One region of the Enterobacter bugandensis genome, then DNA from elsewhere that is predicted to be linked to it. Evidence: riboswitches for the same ligand, from Rfam matches in the RefSeq annotation. Region 1 holds a riboswitch; each other region holds the start of a gene.

Region 1 (9,694 bases):
TAATAAATTGCTGATTTTTTGTCAGGAGTTCCTCTTTTATGCCGTCCGGTCGACTGCAACAACAATTCATTCGCCTGTGGCAGTGCTGCGAGGGTCAATCGCAGGAGACCACGCTTAACGAGCTGGCAGAACTCCTCAACTGCTCTCGCCGCCATATGCGCACGTTACTCAACACTATGCAGCAGCAGGGCTGGCTAAGCTGGGAGGCCGAGGCGGGACGCGGCAAGCGCTCACGCTTGACCTTCCTGTATACCGGCCTGGCCCTGCAGCAGCAGCGGGCGGAGGATCTGCTGGAGCAGGACCGCATCGATCAGCTGGTCCAACTGGTGGGCGACAAAGCCGCCGTGCGCCAGATGCTGGTCTCACACCTGGGACGCAGCTTTCGTCAGGGACGCCACATTCTGCGGGTGCTCTACTATCGTCCGATGAAAAACCTGTTGCCCGGCACGGCATTGCGACGTTCTGAAACCCACATGGCCCGGCAGATATTCAGCGGTCTGACGAAAATAAATGAGGAAAACGGGGAACTGGAAGCAGATATCGCGCACCACTGGCAGCAGCTTTCCCCCCTGCACTGGCGTTTCTTTTTACGCCCGGGCATTCACTTCCACCATGGCCGCGAACTGGAGATGAGTGACGTCATCACCTCTCTGGAGCGTGCCCGCACGCTGCCGCTCTATTCGCATATCACGCGGATCCACTCCCCCACGGCCTGGACGCTGGATATTGAGCTATCGCAGCCGGACAACTGGCTTCCGTGGCTTCTTGGCTATGTGCCCTCGATGATCCTGCCTGCCGAGTGGCGATCCCTGAACAATTTTTCCAGCCAGCCGATTGGAACGGGCCCCTACGCCGTGTCGCGCAATAACAATAATCAGCTGAAGATCCGCGCCTTTGATGACTATTTTGGCTATCGGGCGCTGATCGACGAAGTGAACGTCTGGGTGTTACCGGACCTCAACGAAGAGCTGAGTGCAGGCCTCACCCTGGAGGGGCCCACAACCAGCGAAAAGGCGTTCGAGAGTCGCCTGGAGGAGGGCTGCTACTATCTTCTTTTTGACAGCCGCAGCCATCGCGGGGCGAATCACGACGTCCGCAAGTGGATCAGCCATATTCTGGCCCCGGCTAACCTGATTTATCATGCTGAAGAGCAATACCAGACCTGGTGGTTTCCGGCCTATGGCCTGCTTCCGCGCTGGCACCATGCTCAGCCGGTGCGCAGTGAAAAACCCGCCGGGCTGGAAACCATCACCCTCAGCTACTATCGCGATCACATTGAGCACCGGTTTATCGCGAGGATCATGAGCAAGCTGCTTGCAGCCGAAGGCGTGACGCTGGCGATACAGGAAGTCGATTATGATGAATGGCACCGCGGGGATGTCGTCAGCGATATCTGGCTCAACAGCGCCAACTTCACGCTGCCGCTGGATTTCTCGCTCTTTTCACACCTGTATGAAGTGCCTCTCATTCAGCACTGCATCAGCCGGGACTGGCAGCAGGACGCCGCGAAGTGGCGGGCAGGAGAGATGGATCTGGCCGCGTGGTGCCAGGAGCTGCTGGCCGGGCAGACGATCGTACCGTTGATCCACCACTGGCTGCTGATCCAGGGACAGCGCAGCATGCGCGGCCTGCGGATGAATACCCTGGGCTGGTTTGATTTTAAATCCGCCTGGTTTGCGCCGCCGGAGCCATAACGCTTTCGTAATATTCACCAAATCATTACAATAGCGCCGTTCTCAACGGGGTGCTGCATCACAGATGTGCGCTGAGATAATACCCGTCGAACCTGATCCGGATAACGCCGGCGAAGGGATTTGAGGCTGTTTCTCAAAATCCTTTGCCACTCAACCCTGAGGTGCAAAGTGTTAAAAAACGTTCTTCCTCTGCTGGCGCTGGTTGCGCTGCCTGTTTTTGCTAAGCCTGTTCTGACGGTCTATACCTACGACTCCTTCTCCGCCGACTGGGGCCCCGGCCCGGTGGTTAAAAAAGCCTTTGAAGCCGACTGCAACTGCGAGCTGAAGTTCGTGGCGCTGGAAGATGGCGTGTCGCTGCTTAACCGCCTGCGCATGGAAGGGAAAAACAGCAAGGCCGACGTGGTGCTCGGTCTGGATAACAACCTGCTGGAAGCCGCCACGCAAACCAGACTGTTTGCCAAAAGCGGCGTAGCGGCAGATGCCGTCAACGTGCCGGGCGGCTGGAAAAACGACACCTTCGTTCCCTTCGATTACGGCTACTTTGCATTCGTCTACGATAAAAACAAGCTGAAGAACCCGCCGAAGAGCCTGAAAGAGCTGGTCGAAAGCGACCAGAAATGGCGCGTGATTTATGAAGATCCGCGCACCAGCACGCCGGGCCTGGGGCTGCTGCTGTGGATGCAGAAAGTCTACGGCGACAAAACGCCGGAGGCGTGGCAAAAGCTGGCTGCGAAAACAGTTACGGTCACTAAAGGCTGGAGCGAAGCCTACGGCCTGTTCCTGAAAGGCGAAAGCGATCTGGTGCTGAGCTACACCACCTCTCCGGCCTATCATATTATTGCCGAGAAGAAAGACAACTACGCGGCTGCGAATTTCGCTGAAGGTCACTACCTGCAGGTTGAAGTGGCTGCCCGCACCGCCGCCAGCAAACAGCCGGAACTGGCCGAGAAGTTCCTGAAATTTATGGTCTCCCCGGCATTCCAGAACGCCATTCCGACGGGCAACTGGATGTACCCGGTCACCGACGCGGCGCTGCCGGCAGGCTTTGAGCAGCTGAACAAACCGCAGACCGCGCTGGAATTTACGCCGCAGCAGGTTGCCGCTCAGCGCGCCGCATGGATAAGCGAATGGCAACGCGCCGTCAGCCGCTGATCCCCGGCTGGTTAGTTCCCGGACTGATTGCCGCCATACTGATGGTGGTCGTCAGTCTGGGAGCGTTTCTGGCGCTGTGGTTTAACGCGCCAGAGAGCGATCTGCTCGCGCTCTGGCACGATAGCTATCTCTGGCACGTCATCCGTTTCTCCTTCTGGCAGGCGTTTCTTTCCGCGCTGCTGTCAGTCATCCCGGCCATTTTCCTTGCGCGCGCCCTCTATCGCAGACGTTTCCCCGGCAGGCTGGCCCTGCTGCGCCTGTGCGCCATGACGCTGATCCTGCCCGTACTGGTGGCCGTTTTTGGTATTCTGAGCGTATACGGTCGCCAGGGCTGGCTGGCCTCGCTCTTCGCGTCTTTAGGCCTGGAATGGACCTTCTCCCCTTACGGCCTGAAGGGCATCCTGCTGGCACACATTTTCTTCAATATGCCGATGGCGACGCGCCTCTTTTTGCAGGCGCTGGAGAACATACCCGGCGAGCAGCGCCAGATTGCCGCCCAGCTTGGCATGCGCGGATGGTCATTCTTCCGCTTTGTCGAATGGCCGTGGCTGCGACGCCAGATTGCCCCGGTGGCCGCGCTGATCTTTATGCTCTGTTTCGCCAGCTTTGCGACCGTGCTTTCTCTCGGCGGCGGCCCGCAGGCCACCACTATTGAGCTGGCGATCTATCAGGCATTAAGTTACGACTACGATCCGGGCCGCGCCGCGTTGCTGGCGATCGTACAGATGGTGTGCTGCCTGGCGCTGGTGTTACTCAGCCAGCGGCTGAGCAAAGCGATCCCCGCAGGAAGCAATAATCTTTCTGGCTGGCGCGATCCGCAGGACAGCCTGCACAGCCGCATCTCGGACGTGATGCTGATCGCGCTGGCGCTCCTGCTTCTGCTGCCGCCGCTGCTGGCCGTGATCGCCGATGGCCTCAACCGGAATGTGGTATCGGTACTTCAACAGCCGGTCCTGTGGCAGGCCACGTGGACCTCATTGCGTATCGCGCTGGCAGCCGGGCTAATCTGCGTGACGCTGACCATGATGCTGCTCTGGAGCAGCCGCGAGCTGTACGCGCGACATGCCCGTAAAGCCGGACACGCGCTGGAACTGACGGGCATGCTGATCCTGGCGATGCCGGGCATTGTGCTGGCGACCGGCTTCTTTTTACTGTTTAACAGCACCATCGGCCTGCCGGAAAGCGCCGACGGCATCGTCATTTTTACCAACGCCTTAATGGCCATACCGTACGCGCTGAAGGTACTGGAAAACCCGATGCGGGATGTTAACAGCCGGTACAGCGCCCTGTGTCAGTCCCTTGGCATTATGGGCTGGCGGCGGCTGAAAGTGGTCGAACTACGCGCCCTGAAGCGGCCGCTCGCCCAGGCGATGGCCTTCGCCTGCGTGCTGTCGATTGGGGATTTTGGCGTGGTGGCCCTCTTTGGCAACGAGGATTTCCGCACGCTGCCGTTCTGGCTTTACCAGCAAATTGGCTCCTACCGCAGCCAGGACGGTGCCGTCACGGCGCTGCTCCTGTTACTGCTGTGCTTTGCCTTATTTACCGTTATCGAAAAACTTCCGGGGCGTGATGTTAAAACTGACTGATGTAACCTGGCTTTACCAGCATCTGCCGATGCGTTTTACCCTCTCTGTTCGTCAGGGAGAGCGAATTGCGGTGCTTGGCCCAAGCGGGGCCGGTAAAAGTACCCTGCTCAATTTGATTGCCGGTTTTTTGCAGCCTGTCAGCGGGTCGATAGTCATTGATAATGGCGAGTATACCTACGCTCCGCCGGCTAAGCGCCCGGTGTCGATGCTGTTTCAGGAAAACAATCTGTTTAATCACCTTACGGTGTGGCAGAACATCGCGCTGGGAATCGATCCGGGGTTAAAACTCAATGCTGCGCAGCGTCAGAAGCTGGAGGAGATTGCCGAACAAATGGGCCTGTCCGCGTTGATTTCCAGACTGCCCGGTGAGCTTTCCGGCGGCCAGCGTCAGCGCGTGGCGCTGGCACGTTGTCTGGTGCGCGAGCAGCCGCTGCTGCTGCTCGATGAACCCTTCTCGGCACTCGACCCGGCCCTGCGCCAGGAGATGCTCTCGCTGGTGGAAGAGGTTTGCCAGCGCCAGCAGATCACGATGCTGATGGTTTCGCACAGCATTGAAGATGCCGCACGCATTGCGCCGCGATCGGTAGTGATCGCGGAGGGACGGATTTTGTGGGATGGAGAAACACAAGAACTTCTGAGTGGTAACGCGGAGGCGTCTTCATTGTTAGGCATTCGTGCGGTCTGACGCCCTCACCCTGGCCCTCTCCCACGGGGAGAGGGAAAACACCTTAACGGCTCACCACCTTCAGCAGGATCTCGCCGTACACCGGCATCAGCGGGTGACGAATCAGCGCGACCAGCGCCACCACCGCCACGCCCAGCGTCAGCGGGGCCAGCCAGAGCAGGCGCGCGCGCGGGAGATAGCGCGTCAGGCGATCGACGCTGGCTTTCGCGCTGCGCCATAGCCGCCAGCAGAGCCAGGCCGCCAGCCACAGCAGTACCGCCGTTCCCAGCAGCAGCCACTTGAACTCACCGCTTTGCATACCGTCAGGGATATCAATGGCCGCACCCGCGAGGATCCCCGGCAGGAAGTAAAACGGCGGCCAGAATACGCAGCCGATAATGTTCGGCACCACGAATTTTGCGACGGGCAGATCCAGCATCCCCGCCACCATCGGCACCAGCGGACGCGTTGGCCCGACAAAGCGGCCTACCAGAATGGTGAACATGCTGTGCTGGTGCAGCGCATGTTCGGTTTTATCCAGCAGCGCTTTGTTCTTTTTCATGAACGACCAGCGGTGCAGCGGCTTCTTAAAGCGCCAGCCCAGCCAGAAGGAGATCCAGTCCCCCAGCAGGCAGCCGATAATCCCGGCCAGCCACGCCTGCCAGAAATTGACCTCACCGCTGCCGATCAGCGCCCCAAGCCCCGCCATCATCACGGTGCCAGGCAGGATCAGCCCAACCAGCGCCAGCGATTCCAGAAACGCCACCAGCGCCACGGCGATGAGCGAGTACATAACGGACTGGGTAATAAAGTGTTCCAGCAATGCCTGCATAACTATTCCGGTCAGAAAACGAATCAGCGATTCTGCTTAGCGCCCCGCACCGCGTCAAGGCATCAATTGTCTGAATAGTTTACAGGATGCTCCTGAAGTTCACCTGAATGTTTACCGTTTATTCACATCCCGCGCGGAATTCACTGGGACTGGCGCCGGTGCACTTCTTAAACACGCGAGAGAAATAGAGCTGATCTTCAAAGCCCACGTTGCGTCCGACGGTCGCGATAGGCATCCGGGTGGTGCTGAGCAACAGCTTTGCCTGGCTGATGCGCTGATCCTCACGCCAGCTCAGCACGCTCACGCCAAGCTGCTGGCGGAACAGGTGTGACAGGCGGGACGGCGAAAGACAGACGTGCTGGGCAACGCTGGCGATATCAAACTGGCTGTCGGCCAGATGGTCGCTGATGTACTGGCAGGCGTCGCGGACGCGGTTATCCAGCGGCGGGTTAAGCGACTCGTTGATCGCCTCCATGCGGCGCAGCAGCACCTGCTCAAGCAGGTTGATCGCCAGCAGTTCGGCATAGCGCCCGCCCGCCTGCCCCGCCTCAATAATTTGTGCGAACAGTTCACGAAACTGCGCCAGATGCGCCTCATCCGGACGATAAAAACCCGTTTGCGCGAAAATAGCCGGCCATGAGAGCCACTCCTGCCAGTAGGCGCGCGGACGGAAATAGACCCACTGGTGATACCACTCTTTGGCGTCCGGGTGACGCCCGTAGTGGTGGATCTCCCCCGGCGGGAACAGCAGCATATCGCCCGGGCGGCAAACAAACTGCCGATCGCCGTTTTTTATCACCCCTTCCCCGCGTACGGTCAGGTTCAGAATATACCCTTTCATGCCGAGCGGCCGGTCAACGTAAAAATCGAGATACCCCTCGGCCTCAATTGGCGTCAGCCCCGCCACCAGATGGGCGTTAAATGAGTATCCCGGCAGCAGGGGATCGTTTTGCGGTTCGGCCATAGATTCAGTTCTCCCAAGGGTCCTGAAGGAAACCATTTGTCCATATCGATAAAAGCAGTATAAAAATGGCCTGCGAAAAGATCCAAAAAGCATCACGCCTCTTTTACGTCCGCCATGTTTCAGCCTTTTCCCCTGATTTTTCTGCCGACACGGGCAGAGAAGCAGTAACAAAAGTGTCTATAAGTGCGGCAGAAATGTCCACATTGAATATTTGCACGGCGTCACACTTTCCGTCGTAACAGCAATTTAGTCCATAAGATTAGCGGATCCTGCCTGACGATTTTTATCCCCAGTCTCTAATGTTCTTCCATACCTGTTTCGGATGGAGCAACACCATGGCAATTGCAATTGGCCTCGATTTTGGCAGCGACTCGGTTCGCGCGCTGGCAGTGGACTGTACGACTGGCCAGGAGATAGCAACCAGCGTTGAGTGGTATCCGCGCTGGCAAGAGGGGCGCTACTGCGATGCGCCAAACAACCAGTTCCGTCACCACCCGCGCGATTACATTGAATCGATGGAAGCGGCGGTCAAAACCGTGCTGGCTGAACTGACGGACGCCCAGCGGGCCGACGTCGTGGGGATTGGCGTCGACAGCACCGGTTCAACGCCAGCCCCGGTGGACGCTGAAGGCCGCGTGCTGGCGCTGCGCCCGGAGTTTGCCGACAACCCGAACGCCATGTTCGTGCTTTGGAAAGACCATACCGCCGTGGAAGAGGCGGAAGCCATCACCCGCTTATGCCATCAGCCGGGCAAAACCGACTACTCGCGCTACATCGGCGGCATCTACTCCAGCGAATGGTTCTGGGCCAAAATCCTGCACGTTACCCGCACGGACGCTTCGGTCGCCCAGGCCGCGGCATCCTGGATTGAGCTGTGCGACTGGGTTCCCGCCCTGCTCTCCGGCACCACTCGCCCGCAGGATATCCGCCGCGGCCGCTGCAGCGCCGGGCATAAATCCCTGTGGCATGAAGGCTGGGGCGGTCTTCCTCCGGCAGCGTTCTTCGATGAACTTGACCCGATCATCAACAAAAACCTGAAATACCCGCTCTTTACCGACACCTTCACCGCCGATATTCCGGTCGGCACGCTCTGCGAAGAGTGGGCGACGCGTCTCGGCCTGCCGCAAAACGTGACCATTTCCGGCGGCGCGTTCGACTGCCACATGGGCGCCGTGGGCGCGGGTGCGCAGCCTAACACGCTGGTGAAAGTGATTGGCACCTCCACCTGCGACATTCTGACGGCAGATAAAGCCAGCGTCGGCGACCGCGCGGTGAAAGGGATTTGCGGCCAGGTTGACGGCAGCGTGGTGCCAGATTTTATCGGCCTCGAAGCCGGTCAGTCCGCATTTGGCGATATCTACGCCTGGTTTGGCCGGGTGCTCGGCTGGCCGCTGGATCAGCTGGCTGCCGCGCATCCTGAGCTGAAAACGCAGATTACCGCGAGCAAAAAACAGCTCCTGCCGCAGCTCACCGAAGCCTGGGCAAAAAATCCGTCTCTCGACCACCTGCCGGTGGTGCTGGACTGGTTTAACGGTCGCCGCACGCCGTTTGCCAACCAGCGCCTGAAAGGGGTGATTACCGATCTCAACCTGGCGACCGATGCCCCGGCGCTGTTCGGCGGTCTGATTGCCGCCACCGCGTTCGGCGCGCGCGCCATTATGGAGTGCTTCACCGAACAGGGCATCGACGTGAACAACGTGATGGCGCTGGGCGGTATCGCCCGTAAAAACCCGGTGATTATGCAGGCCTGCTGCGACGTGCTGAACCGTCCGCTGCAGATTGTGGCCTCCGATCAGTGCTGCGCGCTGGGCGCCGCGATTTTCGCTGCCGTGGCCGCAGGCGTTCATGCGGATATCCCGACCGCGCAGCAGCACATGGCAAGCGCCGTCGAAAACACGCTCCAGCCGCGTGTCCAGCAGGCACAACGCTTTGAACAGCTTTATCAGCGCTACCAGCAATGGGCAAAAAGCGCCGAGCTTCACTATCTCCCTGTCGCCGCCCCGGCCAAAAGCACCGCGGACACTACGGCAACCCTGACCCATTAAGGACACGATGATGACCATTTTTAATAATTATGAAGTGTGGTTTGTGATTGGCAGCCAGCATCTGTACGGACCGGAAGCGCTGCAGCAGGTAACGAAACACGCGGAGCACGTGGTTAACGCGCTGAACGCGGAAGCCAAACTGCCGTGCAAACTGGTGCTGAAGCCGCTGGGTACGACGCCGGACGAAATCACCAATATCTGCCGTGACGCCAACTACGACGACAAATGCGCCGGCCTGGTCGTGTGGCTGCACACCTTCTCACCGGCCAAAATGTGGATCAACGGCCTGGCAATCCTCAACAAACCGCTACTGCAGTTCCACACTCAGTTCAATGCCTCCCTGCCGTGGGACAGCATCGACATGGACTTCATGAACCTGAACCAGACCGCGCACGGCGGCCGCGAGTTCGGCTTCATCGGCGCGCGCATGCGCCAGCAGCACGCTGTGGTCACCGGCCACTGGCAGGACGGCAAGGCACAACAGCGTATCGGCTCCTGGATGCGTCAGGCGGTCTCTAAGCAGGATACCCGTCACCTGAAAGTGGTGCGTTTCGGCGACAACATGCGTGAAGTGGCGGTGACCGACGGCGATAAAGTCGCGGCGCAGATCAAGTTCGGCTTCTCCGTGAATACCTGGGCGGTGGGCGACCTGGTGCAGGTGGTGAATGACATCAGCGACGGCGACGTGAGCGCGCTGGTGGACGAGTACGAAAGCAGCTACCGCCTGACGCCTGCGGCACAAATCAACGGCGACAAG
Region 2 (9,694 bases), 2.4 Mb from region 1:
ACCTGCGTTTGCTTCTTTCTTGTTATTATCGACTTCCTCACGCAGCGATTTAAATTGCTGGTTAGCGTTGTTATTCAGAGCCTGTAATGTCTGTTTGGTCGCCTGCAGCTCCTGAGCCTCGGCCGTAACCGCCTGACTATTAGTAGCGACTTTAGCCTTTGTTGTCGTGTCTACCTGCGTGCGTGTCACAGTGGTCATCACGCCATTTTTTCCATCTTTGCCGTCTTTACCATTCGCTCCGTCACGTCCGTTAATTCCGGCAACGCCCTGTGCGCCGGTGTCGCCTTTCTCACCCTTAGCGCCGTCTTTTCCATCAACCCCGTTAGTTGGTTTTGGTGCATTCTCAAGAGCTAACAGGCGGCCATCTTGTATACCGTTAGTAGCTTCAACAGTTGCAAGGCGGCTATCCTGGACAGCGTTAGCAGTTTCAATATTAGTAATTGCAGTTCCGTTAGTCAGCACGCCCTGTAACGCCGCATCACCTTTTTTATTAGCGGTGTCAGCAAGAGCGCCTGCTAATTTAGCTTCATGATCGACACCAGAGACAGAAGTCTGAAGAGAGGAAATATTATTGGCGTTAGTGCTGATATTACCATTACTTGCGTCAATCTCGTTTTGCATCCGCTCACGATCGCCTTGTAAGTTATAGATCTGCCCGTCTTGTTTTACATTTTCAGCTTTCATATTATCCAGATTATAAGCGGTATTGTCAGTCCCCTGGACCTGAATAAAAGAACCTGAATTGAATACGTTATCGTTAAGGTTTACGGTTACATCAGCTGCTTGAGTTACGGTCATAGAGCCAGTGAAAATAACACCAAATAAAAAAGCAGTAACGGCATTTTTAACAACTTTCATTTGTAAAACACTCATCATTTAAAAAGTAAAAATGGGCAAGGCTGGCTATCCTGGCGTGTTGATGTAACGTCTGGTTACGCCCGATTAAAATAACGGAGTTACGTTAAATTTTGAATAAATCACTTAATTCGTAACGTGCGGTAACTATCAATTAATGCGAGCTTTTGGATATTGATCTAAATCATAAATGGCATGAATAGCCAAAGTGAATTTTTAAGAGGTGAAGGCAAATATCTCAATGTTTACATTAACTTATAAGATGAGAGGCCAAACGCGAGTTTCGCGGTAACCCCTTGATTGAGAGGCTAAATGTTTAGCGGGGTTAAACCGTTTGGGGATTGCTTTATATTTCATTCGAAATAAGTTTTAATGATTAATGAAACGTAAAATAGACTAACTGAAAGCGGAAAAAAATTATGTTGGTCGAGCTATTTCTTACACGCTGAAAAAGTGGATGTTTTTTGGACGTAATGGAAATGTTATAGCGGATGGTGTTGATTTAAAGAAGTGGCATAATAGTTCTGTAATTATCGCTGCTAGCCTTTTCTTTCGCACCAACCCTGCGTGAAGAAGCGATCCCCACAAGGGCGCTTGCGTCAGCCAGCAACTTCCCCTAATCTGGCAAAAAGTAAGTCAATTCTTACCAAATGACTCGGGGTGCCCTTCTTCGTTGAAGGCTGAGAAATACCCGTATTACCTGATCTGGATAATGCCAGCGTAGGGAAGTCAGATGCCTTCCCGGTCATCGCTTCTTCACGCAAGGCAGGAGCGAACCCATGCAGCCTGACCTGCTCGATTTACACGTTTTACACTACTTCCGTACCCGTTCTCCGCTGACCCACTGCATGACCAACGATGTCGTACAGACCTTTACGGCCAACGTTTTGCTGGCCCTTGGCGCATCCCCGGCGATGGTGATTGAGGCCGAAGAGGCCGAACAGTTTGCCGCGATAGCCGATGCGCTGTTAATCAACGTCGGCACGCTGACCGCACCGCGCGCCCAGTCGATGCGTCGTGCCATTGAAAGCGCGGTGGCGGCAGGCAAACCCTGGACGCTGGACCCGGTTGCGGTGGGTGCCCTGACGTTCCGCACCCGTTTTTGCCATCAAATTTTGGCCCTGAACCCGACCACCATTCGCGGCAACGCCTCTGAAATCCTGGCTCTGGCCGGAATGAGCGCGGGCGGGCGCGGTGTTGATACCACCGACACCGCCGCCAGCGCGTTGCCTGCCGCTCAGGCGTTGGCCCGCCAGACCTATGCCATTGTGGTGGTCACCGGCGAGGTGGACTACATCACTGACGGAGAGCGGACCCGAACGGTAACGGGCGGAGACCCGTTAATGACGCGCGTAGTGGGAACCGGGTGCGCGCTTTCTGCCGTTGTGGCGGCGAGCTGCTCGCTGCCGGGGAACAGGCTGGATAATGTTGCCGCCGCCTGCGGATGGATGAAGCGCGCCGGAACGGCAGCCGTTGCGCGCTCGCGCGGGCCAGGCAGTTTTACCAGCGCCTTCCTGGATGCGCTCTATACGCTGGAGGAACAGGCATGAAGCGGATTAACGCCGTGACCATTGCCGGTACCGACCCCAGCGGCGGCGCGGGCATCCAGGCCGATCTGAAAACCTTCTCGGCCCTTGGCGCGTATGGCTGCTCGGTGATTACCGCGCTGGTAGCGCAAAACACGCGCGGCGTGCAGTCGGTCTACCGTATCGAGCCGGATTTTGTTGCCGCGCAGCTGGATTCGGTGTTCAGCGACGTGCGGATTGATACCACCAAGATCGGCATGCTGGCCGAAACGGACATTGTGGAGGCGGTGGCCGAGCGGCTTAAACGCTATCAGGTGCAAAACGTGGTGCTGGATACCGTCATGCTGGCAAAAAGCGGCGATCCGCTGCTCTCTGCCTCCGCCGTTGAGACGCTCCGCAATAAGCTGCTGCCGCAGGTGGCGCTCATCACGCCCAATCTGCCGGAAGCCGCCGCGCTGTTAGGCACGTCGCACGCGCAAACTGAACGCGAAATGAAAGAGCAGGGGTATGCGCTGCTGGCGATGGGCTGCGGGGCGGTGCTGATGAAAGGCGGTCATCTGGATGACGCTGAAAGCCCGGACTGGCTCTTTACCCGCGACGGCGAGCAACGTTTTACGGCTCCGCGCGTACAGACCAAAAACACCCACGGCACGGGGTGCACTCTCTCCGCCGCGCTGGCGGCGCTGCGCCCGCGGCATGACGGCTGGGCTGATACGGTGCGAGAAGCGAAAATCTGGCTGTCGGCGGCGCTGGCAAAAGCCGATACTCTGGAAGTCGGTCACGGTATTGGGCCGGTTCATCATTTTCATGCGTGGTGGTAACCCAGTATACTGGCAGGAAACACCACGCCTGAGAAAACAGAGATGGAACAAGCGCATACCCGGTTAATCGCTCAACTGACTGAACGGATCGCCGCGCCTGACAACACGCCGCTGTACCTGAAATTTGCCGAAACGGTAAAAAACGCGGTGCGCAGCGGCGTGCTGGAGCACGGGAACATTTTGCCCGGCGAGCGCGATCTGAGCCAGTTAACCGGCGTGTCGCGGATCACCGTGCGCAAAGCGATGCAGGCGCTGGAAGCCGAGGGCGTTGTCACGCGTGCCCGGGGTTACGGCACGCAAATTAACAACATCTTCGAATACTCGCTCAAGGAAGCGCGCGGGTTCTCTCAGCAGGTGGTGCTGCGCGGTAAAACGCCTAATACGCTGTGGGTCAATAAACGCGTGGTGAAATGCCCGGAAGAGGTGGCGGGCCACCTGTCACTGGAGCCGAACAGCGACGTCTTTTTGCTGAAGCGTATTCGCTATGTGGATGACGATGCGGTGTCGATTGAAGAGTCCTGGGTGCCGGTCGGGCTCATTCCCGAACCGGATGCGATAGGGATTTCGCTGTACGACTACTTCCGCAGTCAGAATATCTTCCCGCAGCGCACCCGTTCACGGGTCAGCGCCCGCATGCCGGACAGCGAGTTTCAGGCGCACATTAAGATGGACGAAAAAATACCGGTGCTGGTGATCAAGCAGGTTGCGCTTGACCAGCAGCACCGGCCGATTGAGTACAGCATCAGCTACTGTCGCAGCGACCTATACGTCTTTGTGTGCGAGGAGTAATTCCTCACGAGTGGGCGCGCAGTCGCCGCCGCGATGGCTCACCACCCAGGACGCCACGGCATTCCCCAGCAGAACGGCGTCTGCCAGCGACCATCCCGCCGCCAGCCCGGCAAGCGTGCCGCCCGCGTGGCTGTCACCAGCGCCGATGGTGTCCACTACCGTGGCGGGAAACGCCGGAACAACGCCCGATGCGTCGCCGTCATACCAGGCAGCACCGTCTTTATCATGCCGCACAATCAGCGCGGCGCCGAAGCGCTGCTGCCACTCCTCGCCCAGGTTTTCAGCCTCAACGCCCAGCCTTTCAGCAGCGAGCTCCGCTTCCTGACGATTAAGCGACACGATCGGCCTGCAGGCCATAATCCGCCCCATCAGCGCGTCGGGGATATCCGCGATGCGTGGGCCGAAATCGATAAGCGCCGTCACGTCCTCCAGCCCTTCAAGCCAGCCCGTCAGCAGCTCGCCGCACGGCGAGGCCAGCTGGTAGCCGGAGAGATAAACCAGGCTATTTTGCGGGACGTTTAGCTCGTCAAGCCAGCGCTGCTGCCACTGGTTCTCGACGCCGCTAAAGGACATAAAGGTGCGCTCGCCGTCAGGCTCCACCAGCGCCAGACACCAGCCGTTGTCGCCGGTTTCAGCCTCCACGGCGCTGTGCAGATCCTGCTTCGCCATTGCGTTACGGATAATATCCGCCCACACGCCGTGGCCGACGGGAAGGGCGTTTTGCGCCGCAATGCCGAGCCGTTTCAGGGCGATGGCGATATTCAGCGCGCAGCCGCCGATATTCACCCCCTGCTGTTTAAGCTCGATATCACACCCGCGCCAGGGCAGGGCGTAGGCGTCGGCGATGACGTCAATCACCGCCGCGCCCAACACCGTCACCGGGCGCGTGGCGTGCAGGGTGTCGAGACGTTGGGCAAATGCATTCATACGCCCTCCCTTTGCTCCCTGAAGTGCAGCAGTTTTTCACAGTAGTGACCGAAATCGAGCTGATTAACGGCGTCGAGTTCGGCTTTGAGCGCCGGGTTAATGGCCTGCACGCCGTGGAGCGCGCCGCAGATGGCCGTCGCCATCGCGCCAATGGTGTCGGTATCGCCACCCAGATTGGCGCATAAAATGGCGCAGCGGTTCGGGTCGGTTCCCGCCAGCTCCACCATCGCGATGGCTGCCGGAACGGACTCAATGGTGCTGGTACCTGCGCCAGTGAGCTGATAAATCTGCTCGCTGGCGGAGTCGATGCCGTTGGCGTCCCGCACGGTCTTAAGCGCCAGCTCAATGCGCGCCGCGAGCGACGCGCTGAAGGTGGTGGTTTTCGCCTCCTGCGCATAGCGGGCGATCCCCGGCAGGGCATCGACGATGTTCTGCCAGCGTTCCCCATCGATGGCGCGGGAAACCGCCCAGGCAATCACCACCGCGCCGGCAATGGCGAGATCCGATTTATGCGTCGGGCTGGAGGCCTGCGCCACCTGGTTCACAAAGTGCTCCAGCCGCGTCGCCGGGAGCAGGCAGCCCAGCGGGGAGGCGCGCATCGCCGCCCCGTTAGTCACGCCGTTGTTGTCCAGCTCGCTGACCGGCTTCCCGTCACGAATCGCGTTAAGCGCGATTTTCGAGGTCGGGCCGAGCACGTTCTTGTTGAACGCGTCGAAGTCGAGCGCCCAGTTCAGGATATGCTTGCCGATAACGTCCGCGTTAATCTCCCCATCGCACTCGATGATCGCATCGGCCAGGCACAGCGCCATCGAGGTGTCATCGGTGAACTCTGCCTGTTTGAAATAGCAGGCCGCGTTATTCTCTGCCGGGCCGGGTAAAAAGCGGTCGATCCAGCCGAAGTGCGCCTTGACGCGCTTTCTCGGCCACAGCTCCGACGGCATGCCCATCGCATCCCCTAACGCCTGGCCGTAAAGGGCCCCGAGAATACGGTCTTGTTTCATTTAACTTCCCCTTGTGTCAGCGCGGTATCGCCATCAACCACCTCAATTGCGGTGATCTCTTTATCCGATTCGCGGAAAAACAGCATAAACAGCACGGCAATCACGGCAATCATGACTGCACCAAATGTCCACATTCCGGCCCAGTTGAAGGTCAGCCCATTCACCGGCTCTTTGTAAGCGAACATTTTTTCCATCATCACGCCGCCCAGGCGGTAACCCAGCAGGCTACCAAACCCCTGACAGCACAGCGTAATCAGGCCTTGCGCGGCGGTGCGCATGTGCACCGGCGCTTTTTTATCCACGTAGATGTACGCGGTCACGTAGTAGAAGTCATAGCTCACGCCGTGCAGCAGGATGCCGAGGAACAGCAGGGCGTAGGTGAAGTACTGTTCAGCGCCACCGTAGACGAAGAAGCCGTAGCGGATGGCGGCGGTAATCAGGCCCAGCAGTAAGACCTTCTTAATACCAAAGCGTTTGGTAAAGAACGGCAGGGCGAGCATAAAGAAGATTTCAGAGAACTGGCCGAGCGTCATCCAGCCGGTGGCGTTTTTCATCCCCACTTCGGTGAGATAGCCGTTGGCGAAGATGTAGTAGAAGGCCAGCGGCATGGCGAACAGGAACGAGCAGAAGAAGAATACCAGGAAGTTTTTGTCGCGCAGCAGGACCAGCGCATCCAGCCCCAGCATGACTTTGAAATCCAGCTTGCCGGTACTTTTCGGCGGCGTGTTCGGCAGGAACAGGGCAAAGACGCCGAGCAGGGCGGAGCTGGCTGCGGTCATCAGCAGCGGAATATTGGTATCGGAAATATCGCTGTAGCCGAGCATCTGTGGCAGGAACCCGCACGCCAGCCCCGAGGCGATCCAGCCGATGGTGCCCATCACGCGGATACGCGGGAAATCAGCCTCAACGTCGTCCACGTTCGCGAAGGCAATGCTATTGGTCAGCGCGATGGTCGGCATATAGGTCAGGGAATAGACCAGCAGCAGCGGGAAGAAGGTGCTGAACTGGGTTTGCTGCGCGGCGAAGTACATCAGGATCGCGCCGGCGAACATCAACACCGACAGCACTTTCTGCGCGGCGAAGAAACGGTCCGTCAGCGAGCCGACCAGGATAGGAGAGAGGATCGCGGCAATCGCGGTACAGGCGTAAGACCAGCCAATTTCCCCGGCGGTAAACCCGCTTTTGCTCAGCCACAGCCACAATGGCACAAACCACGCGCCCCAGATAAACCATTCAACAAACATCATGAATGACAGTTGGACTTTCGTTTTCATTTTTTAATCCTGCATGTCAGATAAGGTACGCCTTTAACATACCACTCAATAATACCTTTTAAATACCTTTGTGGCGATTGTTTGATCAATGTAACAGTTTTGTTGTACACGAATCGAGCCAGCAGATTGTGCTGAAAAAAAATGCATATGGTGGAAAATCTGTTAAGTCGGTACCAGGCTTAGTCTGCCCATAAAAGATGGGACTGGATAAACACACACCGACACGACGTCGGATTTACGGGAGTATCACATGACTGATATTGCGCAGTTGCTTGGCAAAGACGCCGACAGCCTTTTACAGCATCGTTGTATGACCATTCCAGCCGACCAGTTGTATCTGCCTGGTCACGACTACGTTGACCGCGTGATGGTGGATAACAACCGTCCGCCTGCGGTTCTGCGAAACATGCAGACCCTCTACAACACCGGGCGACTCGGCGGTACCGGGTATCTCTCTATTCTGCCCGTGGACCAGGGCGTTGAGCACTCGGCGGGCGCCTCTTTCGCGGCGAACCCGCTCTACTTCGATCCGAAGAATATTGTTGAGCTGGCGATTGAAGCGGGCTGTAACTGTGTAGCCTCCACCTACGGCGTGCTGGCTTCGGTTTCGCGTCGCTATGCCCACCGCATTCCGTTCCTCGTGAAGCTGAATCACAACGAAACTCTCAGCTACCCCACCGAGTATGACCAGACCCTCTACGCCAGCGTCGAGCAGGCGTTCAACATGGGGGCGGTGGCCGTCGGGGCGACGATTTACTTCGGCTCTGAACAGTCCCGTCGTCAGATTGAAGAGATCTCCGCAGCATTTGAGCGCGCGCACGAGCTGGGCATGGTGACCGTGCTGTGGGCGTACCTGCGTAACTCGGCGTTCAAAAAAGACGGGGTGGATTATCACGTCTCCGCCGACCTGACCGGCCAGGCGAACCATCTGGCGGCCACCATCGGCGCGGACATCGTGAAGCAGAAAATGGCGGAGAATAACGGTGGCTATAAAGCGGTGAACTTTGGCTACACCGACGATCGCGTCTACAGCAAGCTGACCAGCGATAACCCGATCGACCTGGTGCGCTACCAGCTGGCGAACTGCTACATGGGTCGTGCAGGGCTGATTAACTCCGGCGGCGCGGCGGGCGGCGATACCGACCTGTCAGACGCGGTGCGTACGGCAGTTATCAACAAACGCGCGGGCGGCATGGGGCTGATCCTTGGCCGTAAGGCGTTCAAGAAATCAATGGCCGACGGTGTGAAGCTGATCAATGCGGTTCAGGACGTCTATCTGGACAGTAAAGTCACAATTGCCTGACGTCTCCATCTCCCTCTCCCTGTGGGAGAGGGTTGGGGTGAGGGCATCATCGCGCACCGTGTGAAACATCAGCGCAAAAGCACACAGTCCGGCGGCAGCCTGCACTCCAGCGCGCCGGGTAATACCTCAATGCGGAACTGCGTCCCGCTTAGAGGCTCTCCGTCGAGGTTAAACGTCATCCCGTGCGGAGCATTCACCTCGAACCACGCCGATTTACCGTCAATGATATTCGGGCTCTCTTCCGGCTGCGTCAGCGTGGTAAACAGCGCGGGCAGCAGACCGTCGCCGGTGAAAATGCGCAGCTGTAGCTGACCATCGTTAATCAGCGCCTCCGGGCAGAGCTGCTGTCCGCCGCCTGCCTGACGTCCGTTGCCAATCCCAATTACCAGCGCGTCGCCCTGCCACTGAAAATCCTCACCGCGAATTTCGCATCGGTCCGGCTTGAGGGTGTCCATACGCATCAATCCGTGGATCAGGTATGACACACCGCCCAGCGCCGCCTTCAGTTTTTCCGGCGTTTCGCTGGTAATGCGCGTGCCGAATCCACCCGTCGCCATATTGATAAAGCAGGTTTTGTCATTCACCTGGGCGATATCCACGGCGGTGGCTTTGCCGAGGATCGCCAGCTGAAGCGCCTTCTCTAAATCTTCCGGGATCCCGGCGCTGGTGGCAAAATCATTGGCGGTGCCGAGCGGTAATATGCCCATCACCGGGCGATCTGCCGGTGGCAGGTCGATAAGCGCAGAGGCGATCTCATTGATGGTGCCATCGCCGCCGCCGGAAATGATGGTGCTGATACCTAACGCTAAGCCTTCGTTGATATAGCGTGCCGCGTCGCCTTTTTCCCACGTCACGCGCACGTGGATACGTGCGCCGTCGTCACGCAAACCCATAATCGCCTGACGCAACGGATCGTTGCCTGCACTTTTGCCATTGAGAATCAATAAACTGTCTGGATAGGTTGCCATCCTCGCTGCTCCCTTTTTTAGCGTTAATAAGAGTGTATAGCAGAGAGGAAAAAAGCGGGTAAGAACAGGATGAAAGGCAAAAAATAAGCCCGCGTAAGGGAGATTACGCAGGCTAAGGAGGTGGTTCCTGGTACAGCTAGCATTTATGGGTTATGTTTTTCAGCGGGGGGATAATACCCGTATTGAACGAAGCGGTATGTGATCCGATTCTAAGAATTATCCCAGCGCGA
Region 3 (9,694 bases), 540 kb from region 1:
ATCGTACCTTTAAGTCGACCTTCTGGTGAAATCAACGGTTTATAGAGTGTGACCGTCGGATGACCGTTGAAGTAGTCCATATAGGGACGGGTGTAGTGGCTGAATATACTGGCTTCAGCATGGGCGACAAACCACGGACGCGTCCGGGGATCGAAGGTTTTACTCTTTTCCGTCTGGAGCACTTCCGGGGCGCGCAGATAATGTCCCTGCGTGTCTGCCAGCGAGATGGATGACACGGTCGGCATCAGGTTTTGCAAATGCATCATCATCTGCAGCCCTTGCGTCGGGTTGACGTTGAGGGTCTCGTTTAGCCTGTCATCGCGTGCAAAATACATCGCGGAGCGGCCCAGGATATAGTCGTTTTCACGCAGGATTGACTCGGTGTAGTTCACCGCAAGGTTATGGGTGAAATTGCCATTAATCTTATGATAGTCCTCAAGGAAATCCTTTCGTTGTGAAAGAGTTACCACGACCGCGATCAGCGCAAAACTGCACAGAATCCCCGCGAAGCTGAGCATAATGGGTCGGGTGAAAGAGAGCTTTTTGCTGTGAAGTGCCATGAGTTGTACATCGATCCTGATGGTGAATATTTTTCGTCTGCCGATATCCTCTCAGCATAGTCGCTGTCCTGCGGTTAGCGGTGAATTATACGGAACACGATTTCAGGCGAGATGATTTATCTTAAGAATCACTAAGAAATTCCTTATCCATACTTTTGCGCCCCTCTTATGCACGAAATCGGAGGCAGGGCGAAACGAGGAAGAAGCTTTTCGCCCTGGTCAGCATCCGTTGCTGACCTGATGACAATAAAAAACCGGACGATCGCTGACAATCATCCGGTTTTACCTTTCCGTAACGCCTCGATAATTTTCTACCGTGTTGCAGTGCGTTACATCGTCATTGCGAGGCTCTTCCCAGCCAGCTGTCCCAGTCTTTCCAGACAGGCTGTAAACCCTGTGCCGTCAGGGCGGCGGCAACGGCTTCCGGACGCCGTCCGTCATGCGGTGCAAACTGCTCAAGCTCCGGATGGTCGTCTGCATACCCGCCCGGCTGCGTTTTGGAAAATGCGCTGACGTTATTAATCGCCAGCGGGATGACGCGATCGCGAAACGCCGGGGATTCACGCGTTGAGAGCGATAACTCCACTTCCGGGGCGAGCAGGCGAAACGCGCAGATGGTCTGCACCAGCTGGCGTTCATCCATCAGCGAAGCCGGTTCAATGCCGCCTGCGCAGGGGCGCAGGCGTGGGAAGGAGATGGAGTATCGGGTCTGCCAGTAGTGCTGCTGCAGCCACAGCAGATGTTCTGCCACCATGTAGCAATCTACCCGCCAGCTATCGGAAAGCCCAATTAGCGCACCCAGCCCGATTTTGTCGATCCCGGCGCGGCCCAGCCTGTCCGGCGTTTCCAGCCGGAAGAAAAAATCCTGCTTCTTCCCTTTCAGGTGATGCCGCGCGTACGTCGCCTCGTGGTAGGTTTCCTGATAGACCATAACGCCGTCCAGCCCGAGCGTTTTTAACTCCGCATACTCGTCCTGCGACAGGGGCTGAACCTCCATCTGCAACGACGCAAACTCCCGACGTATCGCAGGCAGATGCTGGCGGAAATAGTCCATTCCCACTTTCCCCTGATGCTCGCCCGTGACCAGCAGAAGATGTTCGAACCCCATTTCACGAATAGCGGCACACTCGCGGGCGATCTCCTCTTCATCGAGCGTTTTCCGCTTGATGCGGTTGCTCATGGAAAAACCACAGTAGGTACAGTCGTTGGCGCACAGGTTCGAAAGATAGAGCGGGACGTAGAAGCTCACCGTGTTGCCAAACCGCTGCCGGGTGAGGCGCTGAGCGCGCTGCGCCATCGGTTCAAGGTAGGCGCTGGCCGCCGGGGAGAGCAGGGCCATTAAATCCTCCCGGTTCAGATGACGGGCATTCAGCGCGCGCTCCACGTCAGCCGCCGTTTTGCTGTTGATGCGCAGGGCAATATCGTCCCAGTTAAGCTCGCGCCAGCGCTCGGTAAACGTGCTCATGAGATCGCCTCCAGAAAACCGGTCAGCGGGCTGGTGGCCTGTGCCTGAAAACTGCGCGAGCCGGGGCCGGACTCTCTGGCCAGCACGCCAGCCTCCACGGCGAGACGAAACGCACGCGCCATCATGACCGGGTCGTCGGCCACCGCAATGGCGGTATTCACCAGCACCGCGTCGGCCCCCATTTCCAGCGCCTGCGCGGCATGGCTGGGCACGCCGATCCCCGCATCCACCACCACCGGCACGGTCGCCTGCTCGATGATGATCTCCAGCATCGCGCGGGTTTCCAGCCCCTGATTGGAGCCAATGGGCGCGCCCAGCGGCATGACGGCGGCGCAGCCGACCTCTTCCAGACGCTTACACAGCACGGGATCCGCGCCGCAGTAAGGCAGAACGGTAAACCCCTGCTGCACTAGCTTTTCTGCGGCTTTCAGGGTCTCGATCGGGTCGGGCAGCAGCCAGCGGGCGTCCGGGTGAATTTCCAGCTTCAGCCAGCGGGTACCGAGCGCTTCCCGCGCCAGCTGTGCGGCGAAAATCGCCTCCTCGGCCGTTTTCGCGCCGGAGGTGTTGGGCAGCAGCGTCACGCCTGCCTCCAGTAGCGGCGCAAGTATGGCATCGTTGTGCTGGCGCAGATCCACGCGCTTCATCGCCAGCGTCACCAGCTGGCTGCCGCTTTCACGAATAGCATCCACCATCAGCTGCGGCGAGGCGAATTTGCCGGTACCGGTAAACAGATGTGAATTAAAGACTTTATCAGCAATACGTAACATCTCAGCCCCCTGCGATAACCTGAAACAGCAGGATCTGGTCGCCTTCATTGACCTGCTGAAGTTCCCACTGCTCGCGCGGCAGGATCTGTTGATTGAGCGCCAGCGCCGTTCCCGGCTTGAGCTGGCGCAATTTGTCGAGCAGGACGGCAACGGTGAGACCGTCGTCGCACGTCATCGGCTCATCGTTAAACAGAATGCGCATCGTGGCCTCCGCATACCGGGCAGTGGCTGGCGCGGTGTAGTGCCAGATGGCGCCAGCCGCTGGAGCGGGCGTCGAACAGCCGGAGCGTGTTGCGTTCCGTCTCCATGCCGCTGAGCAGCTTGATGGCCTCCAGCGCCTGGAGGGTTCCCATCACGCCCACCACCGGGCCAAGAATGCCTGCCGTGCGGCAGTTACGCTCCGGTTCAGCCTCGTCCGGCCACAGGCAGCGGTAACAGCCCTGCGCCCACGGCGGCGTAAGCACCATTATCTGCCCGCCGAACCCGACCGCGCTGGCGGTGATCAGCGGCGTGTTCTGTGCAACACAGGCCGCGTTGATGGCCTGACGCGTCGCCATGTTGTCCGTGCAGTCCAGCACCGCGTCGGCAAGGGCAACTTCACGTTGCAGCTCGTCTCCGCTAAGCCGCGTCTGGAGCGCAATCAGTTCGATATCCGGATTAAGCTGGTTAAGCCGCTGCCGGGTGATCTGCGCTTTAGGCTGGTTAACATCTTCAGTCGTGAAGAGGATTTGCCGTTGCAGGTTGCTGAGGTGCACCTCGTCGTCATCGGCCAGCACCAGCGTGCCCACGCCCGCACCGGCCAGATACAGCGCGGCGGGCGCGCCTAATCCGCCCAGGCCGACAATCAGTACCCGGCTGGCAAGCAGCTTTTGCTGCCCGTCAATGGCGATATCCTCCAGCAGGATCTGGCGGCTGTAGCGCATAAAATCGCGGTCATTCATCGCCTGCTCCTGCCAGCTGTAAAAGCTGCGCGGTGGCGGACCGCCAGTCTGCCGCCTGGGTGATAGCGCTGACGACGGCGATACTGCCGACGCCGGTCTCCAGCACCGCCGGGGCGCGTTCAAGGCTGATTCCACCGATGGCGACGGTCGGGTAATCGGCAAGGCGCTTAACGTGGCTCGCCAGCTGCGTCAGACCCTGCGGGGCAGAAGGCATCTGCTTGGTTTGCGTCGGAAAAACGTGACCGAGGGCGATGTAGGAGGGGCGTGCCGCCAGCGCCACGTCGATTTCCATATCATCGTGTGTTGAAACGCCAAGGCGCAGGCCAGCCTGGCGAATGGCGTTCAGATCGGTGGTTTCCAGATCCTCCTGGCCCAAATGCACGCCGTACGCCCGGTGCTTAACGGCCAGCCGCCAGTAGTCGTTGATAAACAGGCGGGCATTGTAGCGATGCCCCAGCGCGATGGCGGCGACGACGTCGGCCTCCACCTCTTCATCACGCTTATCTTTGATGCGCAGCTGGAGGGTGCGAACGCCGGCCTCCAGCAGGCGTTCGATCCACTCCACGCTGTCCACCACCGGGTAAAGCCCTAAGCGAAAGGGCACGGAGGGGAAATCGGGCTTGTACATTACGCCTCCTCTTTTTTGAGGTAAATTTCGCCGCCTCTGGCGCGGAAGGTTTCCGACATGTCCGCCATACCGACTTCAATGGTCTGCGCGGCGGCGTAATCCCGCACCTCCTGGCTGATTTTCATCGAGCAGAATTTTGGCCCGCACATGGAGCAGAAGTGCGCCACCTTGCCCGACTCCTGCGGCAGGGTCTCGTCGTGATAGGCGCGGGCGGTGAACGGATCCAGCGCCAGGTTAAACTGGTCTTCCCAGCGGAATTCAAAGCGCGCTTTGGACATGGCGTTGTCGCGGATTTGTGCGCCCGGGTGGCCTTTCGCCAGATCCGCCGCGTGGGCGGCAATTTTATAGGTAATCAGTCCCTGCTTTACGTCCTCTTTGTTGGGCAGGCCGAGATGCTCTTTCGGCGTCACGTAGCAGAGCATGGCGCAGCCAAACCAGCCGATCATCGCCGCGCCAATCCCGGAGGTGAAGTGGTCGTAGCCCGGTGCGATATCTGTGGTCAATGGCCCCAGAGTGTAGAACGGCGCTTCGTGGCAGTGCTCCAGCTCCTCGGTCATGTTGCGGCGTATCATCTGCATCGGCACGTGGCCCGGGCCTTCAATCATCACCTGCACGTCATACTCCCAGGCGATTTTGGTCAGCTCGCCCAGGGTGTGCAGCTCGGCAAACTGCGCTTCGTCGTTGGCATCGCGGATGGAGCCCGGACGCAGGCCGTCGCCCAGTGACAGGGAGACGTCGTACGCGGCGCAGATTTCGCAGATCTCGCGGAAGTGCTCGTAGAGGAAGTTTTCCTGATGATGGGACAGGCACCACTTCGCCATGATGGAGCCACCCCGCGAGACGATGCCGGTCAGACGTTTCGCCGTCATCGGTACGTAGCGCAGCAGCACGCCCGCGTGGATGGTGAAGTAGTCCACGCCCTGTTCCGCCTGCTCCAGCAGCGTGTCGCGGAACGCTTCCCAGGTGAGGTTTTCAGCAATGCCGTTGACCTTCTCCAGCGCCTGGTAAATCGGGACGGTACCAATCGGCACCGGGCTGTTACGCAGGATCCACTCGCGGGTTTCGTGGATGTAACGGCCAGTGGAGAGGTCCATCACCGTGTCCGCGCCCCAGCGCGTGGACCAGACCAGCTTTTCCACCTCCTCTTCGATGGACGAGGTGACGGCAGAGTTGCCGATGTTGGCGTTAACTTTCACAAGGAAGTTGCGGCCGATAATCATCGGCTCCGATTCCGGATGGTTGATGTTGGCAGGGATAATCGCGCGCCCGGCGGCCACTTCGTCACGCACAAACTCCGGCGTGATGTTCTCCGGCAGGCGAGCGCCAAAGCCTTCACCCGGATGCTGGTGGCGCAATATTTCGCTGCGGATGCGCTCGCGGCCCATGTTTTCGCGGATGGCGATGAACTCCATCTCCGGCGTGACGATACCCTGGCGCGCGTAGTGCAGCTGGGTGACGCACTTGCCCGCTCTGGCGCGTTTTGGCGTCAGCAGGCCGGTAAAGCGCAGCTCGTCCAGGCCGTCGTCGGCCAGGCGTTCTTTGGTGTACGCAGAACTGCGTACGCTCAGTTCTTCGCAGTCGTTACGCGCGTCAATCCACGGCTGGCGCAGCTTTGCCAGACCTTGCTGCACGTTGATAGCAACGTCAGGATCGCCGTATGGGCCGGAGGTGTCATACACCGGCACGGCTTCGTTGTCTTCATACTGGGGGTTCTCTTTGCTGCCGCCGATAAGCGTCGGGCTGAGCTGGATTTCGCGCATCGGCACGCGGATATCGGCCTGTGAACCGGTGATGTAGATGCGTTTCGAGTTCGGGAAAGCGGTGCCTTCCAGGGTGTCGATGAAGTGTTGGGCCTGTGCACGCTGTTCGCGGCGGGTCAGTTTTGTTGTAGACATAGCTCATTCCAGAAGTGAAGGACATGGCTTGTCAGACGACGGATGAAGCAAGAGGAGATCGCCCCAGGGGCGATACAACAGCAGCGTGACTCTTGTTCCCTTCGCAGGTATTAACCTGATCAGGTTCCGCGGATCCCGAATTAACGGTCTCAGCCCGTGCTTACACACTGGGCACTCCGACAAGAAAAATCCCCCTCCGCAGAGGGGCGACTGGTTGTAAATTACTCGTTAACGGTTAAGAACTCAAGCAGGGCGCGCAACGTTATCGCTGCTGCTGATATTCAGGTTGTTATCCAGTACGAGGGCGATGAGCTTATCTTCCAGCGTGAATCGCTCTTCCAGCGCTTCGCCCAGGTCGGACAGCGCCTGCTGGAACTCAAGATAGTTATCGTGATCGATGGCGTTCTCGAGCGTGGAATCGTAATAGTCCATGATCTGCTGGGTGTTGGCTTCCAGCTGCGGACAGAGTTTGCTGGCCGCTAAATACGGCGTTGTCCCTTCCATTTCGCGGATAATGCGTTCATAAATGTTGAAATGGCCGTCGGAGAGGTAGTCGACAAGGCTCTGACAAAAATCATCCAGCGCTTTTTCGTTCAGCCGCATAAAGGATTCTTTGCCAGGCTTAAGACCGACCAGATTGTAATACGCCACAAGGAGATGCTTGCGCACATGTAGCCAGCGATCCACCAGGGTATTACTTCCTCCAACGCGCTCAGTCAGGCTTTCCAGCTGGTTTAACATGGTCGACTCCATAAGGTTTAGAATGGGATCTGCTTATCCAAAATGTAACCACAATGCTAACAACATGTCAGTGAAGCGAAGGTAGTGCAATAGATATGGATCGTATTATTGAAAAATCAGATCTGGGTTGGTGGATCGTCAGCCACGAACAAAAATTATGGCTGCCCTCAGGAGAGTTGCCCTACGGTGCCGCGGAAACGTTCGATCTGGTGGGCCAGTCCGCGCTGAAGATCGGCGAGTGGCAGGGCGATCCCGTGTGGTTGATCCAACAGGCGCGCCGTCAGGATATGGGATCCGTACGTCAGGTGTTAGATCTTGACGTCGGCCTGTTCCAGCTGGCGGGGCGGGGCGTGCAGCTGGCGGAGTTTTACCGTTCGCACAAATATTGCGGTTACTGCGGCCACACCATGCACCCAAGCAAAACCGAGTGGGCGCTGCTCTGCGGCCACTGCCGTGAACGCTACTACCCGCAAATCGCGCCGTGCATCATCGTTGCCATCCGCCGTGATGATTCCATCCTGCTGGCGCAACATACCCGTCATCGCAACGGCATTCATACCGTCCTCGCCGGGTTCGTCGAAGTCGGCGAAACGCTGGAGCAGGCGGTGGCGCGCGAGGTGATGGAGGAGAGCAGCATCAAGGTGAAGAACCTGCGCTACGTGACCTCCCAGCCGTGGCCGTTCCCGATGTCTCTGATGACCGCGTTTATGGCGGAATATGACAGCGGCGAGATTGTTATCGATCCGAAAGAGCTGCTGGAGGCGAACTGGTACCGCTACGACAATTTACCGCTGTTACCCCCTCCGGGAACGGTGGCGCGTCGCCTGATAGAAGATACCGTGGCAATGTGTCGGGCCGAGTATGAGTAGTGTTACACTGACGGACTGACGCAATAAGGAACTGCAAAATGACCGAACTGAAGAACGATCGTTATCTGCGTGCGCTGCTGCGCCAGCCCGTTGATGTCACCCCGGTGTGGATGATGCGCCAGGCGGGACGCTATCTGCCAGAGTACAAAGCCACGCGCGCGCAGGCGGGCGATTTTATGTCGCTGTGCAAAAACGCCGAGCTGGCCTGTGAGGTGACGCTCCAGCCGCTGCGCCGCTACCCTCTGGACGCCGCCATTCTCTTTTCGGACATTCTCACCATTCCGGACGCGATGGGCCTGGGGCTCTATTTCGAAACCGGCGAGGGCCCGCGCTTTACCTCGCCGATCAAAAGCAAAGCCGACGTCGATAAGCTGCCGATCCCCGATCCGGAAGGCGAACTGGGCTACGTGATGAACGCCGTGCGCACCATTCGCCGCGAGCTGAAGGGCGAAGTGCCGCTGATTGGCTTCTCCGGCAGCCCGTGGACGCTGGCCACCTACATGGTTGAAGGCGGCAGCAGCAAAGCCTTCACCATGATTAAAAAGATGATGTACGCCGAACCGCTGGCGCTGCATGCGCTGCTCGACAAGCTGGCGAAGAGCGTTACGCTCTACCTCAACGCGCAGATTAAAGCGGGTGCGCAGTCGGTGATGATTTTCGACACCTGGGGCGGCGTGCTGACCGGACGTGATTATCAGCAGTTCTCCCTGTACTACATGCACAAAATCGTCGATGGCCTGCTGCGTGAAAACGAAGGTCGCCGCGTGCCGGTGACGCTGTTCACCAAAGGTGGCGGCCAGTGGCTGGAAGCGATGGCGGCCACCGGCTGCGACGCGCTGGGCCTCGACTGGACCACCGATATTGCCGATGCCCGCCGCCGCGTGGGTGACAAAGTGGCGCTGCAGGGCAACATGGACCCGTCCATGCTCTATGCTCAGCCTGCCCGCATCGAAGAGGAAGTGTCGACTATACTGTCTGGTTTCGGCCAGGGTGAAGGCCACGTCTTTAACCTCGGCCACGGCATTCATCAGGATGTGCCGCCTGAACACGCAGGCGTATTTGTGGAGGCGGTGCATCGGCTTTCTGCCCAGTATCACAAGTAAGGAGTGGTTATGGATCTCGCGTCGCTACGCGCTCAGCAAATCGAACTGGCTTCATCGGTGATCCGCGAGGATCGTCTGGATAAGGATCCTCCGCAGTACATTGGCGGGGCGGACGTCGGGTTCGAGCAGGGCGGTGAAGTGACGCGGGCGGCGATGGTGGTGCTGAAATACCCGTCGCTGGAGCTGGTGGAGTACAAGGTGGCGCGTATCGCCACCACCATGCCCTATATTCCCGGCTTTCTCTCCTTCCGCGAATACCCCGCGCTGCTGGCCGCGTGGGAGCAACTCTCGCAAAAACCTGACCTCCTGTTTGTTGACGGGCACGGTATCTCCCATCCGCGTCGCTTAGGCGTCGCCAGCCACTTTGGTCTGCTGGTGGACGTGCCGACCATCGGCGTGGCGAAAAAACGCCTGTGCGGCGCGTTTGAGCCGCTTTCTGCCGAACCGGGCGCGCTGGCGCCGCTTATCCATAAAGGCGAGCAGCTGGCGTGGGTCTGGCGCAGTAAAGCGCGCTGTAATCCGCTGTTTATCGCCACCGGGCATCGGGTGAGCATGGACAGCGCGCTGGCGTGGGTGCAGCGCTGCATGAAGGGCTACCGGTTACCGGAGCCAACCCGCTGGGCTGACGCCGTTGCCTCTTCACGTCCGGCATTCATTCGTTGGCAGGAAATTCAGCCGTGATTCAGGTAAACTGCGGCTAATTTTCGATTCGAGACATCATCATG

Evidence for each region. Region 1 has a riboswitch for thiamine pyrophosphate ahead of thiB (thiamine ABC transporter substrate binding subunit). Riboswitches for the same ligand answer to the same signal wherever they lie in the genome.
Region 2: another riboswitch for thiamine pyrophosphate. It lies ahead of thiM (hydroxyethylthiazole kinase); the one in region 1 lies ahead of thiB (thiamine ABC transporter substrate binding subunit).
Region 3: another riboswitch for thiamine pyrophosphate. It lies ahead of thiC (phosphomethylpyrimidine synthase ThiC); the one in region 1 lies ahead of thiB (thiamine ABC transporter substrate binding subunit).

The regions. Positions count from the first base shown of each region.
Region 1 is NZ_LT992502.1:767,771-777,464, reverse strand. It holds gene sgrR (HTH-type transcriptional regulator SgrR) at 39-1,694, shown strand; TPP riboswitch at 1,731-1,831, shown strand; gene thiB (thiamine ABC transporter substrate binding subunit) at 1,863-2,846, shown strand; gene thiP (thiamine/thiamine pyrophosphate ABC transporter permease ThiP) at 2,822-4,432, shown strand; gene thiQ (thiamine ABC transporter ATP-binding protein ThiQ) at 4,416-5,117, shown strand; gene DG357_RS03755 (DedA family protein) at 5,161-5,928, opposite strand; gene araC (arabinose operon transcriptional regulator AraC) at 6,047-6,892, opposite strand; gene araB (ribulokinase) at 7,228-8,937, shown strand; gene araA (L-arabinose isomerase) at 8,948-9,694, shown strand, end outside.
Region 2 is NZ_LT992502.1:3,137,006-3,146,699, reverse strand. It holds gene DG357_RS23205 (YadA C-terminal domain-containing protein) at 1-858, opposite strand, end outside; TPP riboswitch at 1,502-1,599, shown strand; gene thiM (hydroxyethylthiazole kinase) at 1,635-2,405, shown strand; gene thiD (bifunctional hydroxymethylpyrimidine kinase/phosphomethylpyrimidine kinase) at 2,402-3,202, shown strand; gene DG357_RS15235 (GntR family transcriptional regulator) at 3,245-3,991, shown strand; gene DG357_RS15230 (PfkB family carbohydrate kinase) at 3,965-4,918, opposite strand; gene DG357_RS15225 (ADP-ribosylglycohydrolase family protein) at 4,915-5,919, opposite strand; gene DG357_RS15220 (nucleoside permease) at 5,916-7,193, opposite strand; gene fbaB (class I fructose-bisphosphate aldolase) at 7,444-8,496, shown strand; gene yegS (lipid kinase YegS) at 8,565-9,464, opposite strand.
Region 3 is NZ_LT992502.1:230,551-240,244, forward strand. It holds gene DG357_RS01135 (sensor domain-containing diguanylate cyclase) at 1-560, opposite strand, end outside; gene thiH (2-iminoacetate synthase ThiH) at 898-2,025, opposite strand; gene thiG (thiazole synthase) at 2,022-2,792, opposite strand; gene thiS (sulfur carrier protein ThiS) at 2,794-2,994, opposite strand; gene DG357_RS01155 (HesA/MoeB/ThiF family protein) at 2,978-3,733, opposite strand; gene thiE (thiamine phosphate synthase) at 3,726-4,361, opposite strand; gene thiC (phosphomethylpyrimidine synthase ThiC) at 4,361-6,256, opposite strand; TPP riboswitch at 6,336-6,445, opposite strand; gene DG357_RS01170 (Rsd/AlgQ family anti-sigma factor) at 6,500-6,997, opposite strand; gene nudC (NAD(+) diphosphatase) at 7,093-7,866, shown strand; gene hemE (uroporphyrinogen decarboxylase) at 7,905-8,969, shown strand; gene nfi (deoxyribonuclease V) at 8,979-9,650, shown strand; gene DG357_RS01190 (YjaG family protein) at 9,692-9,694, shown strand, end outside.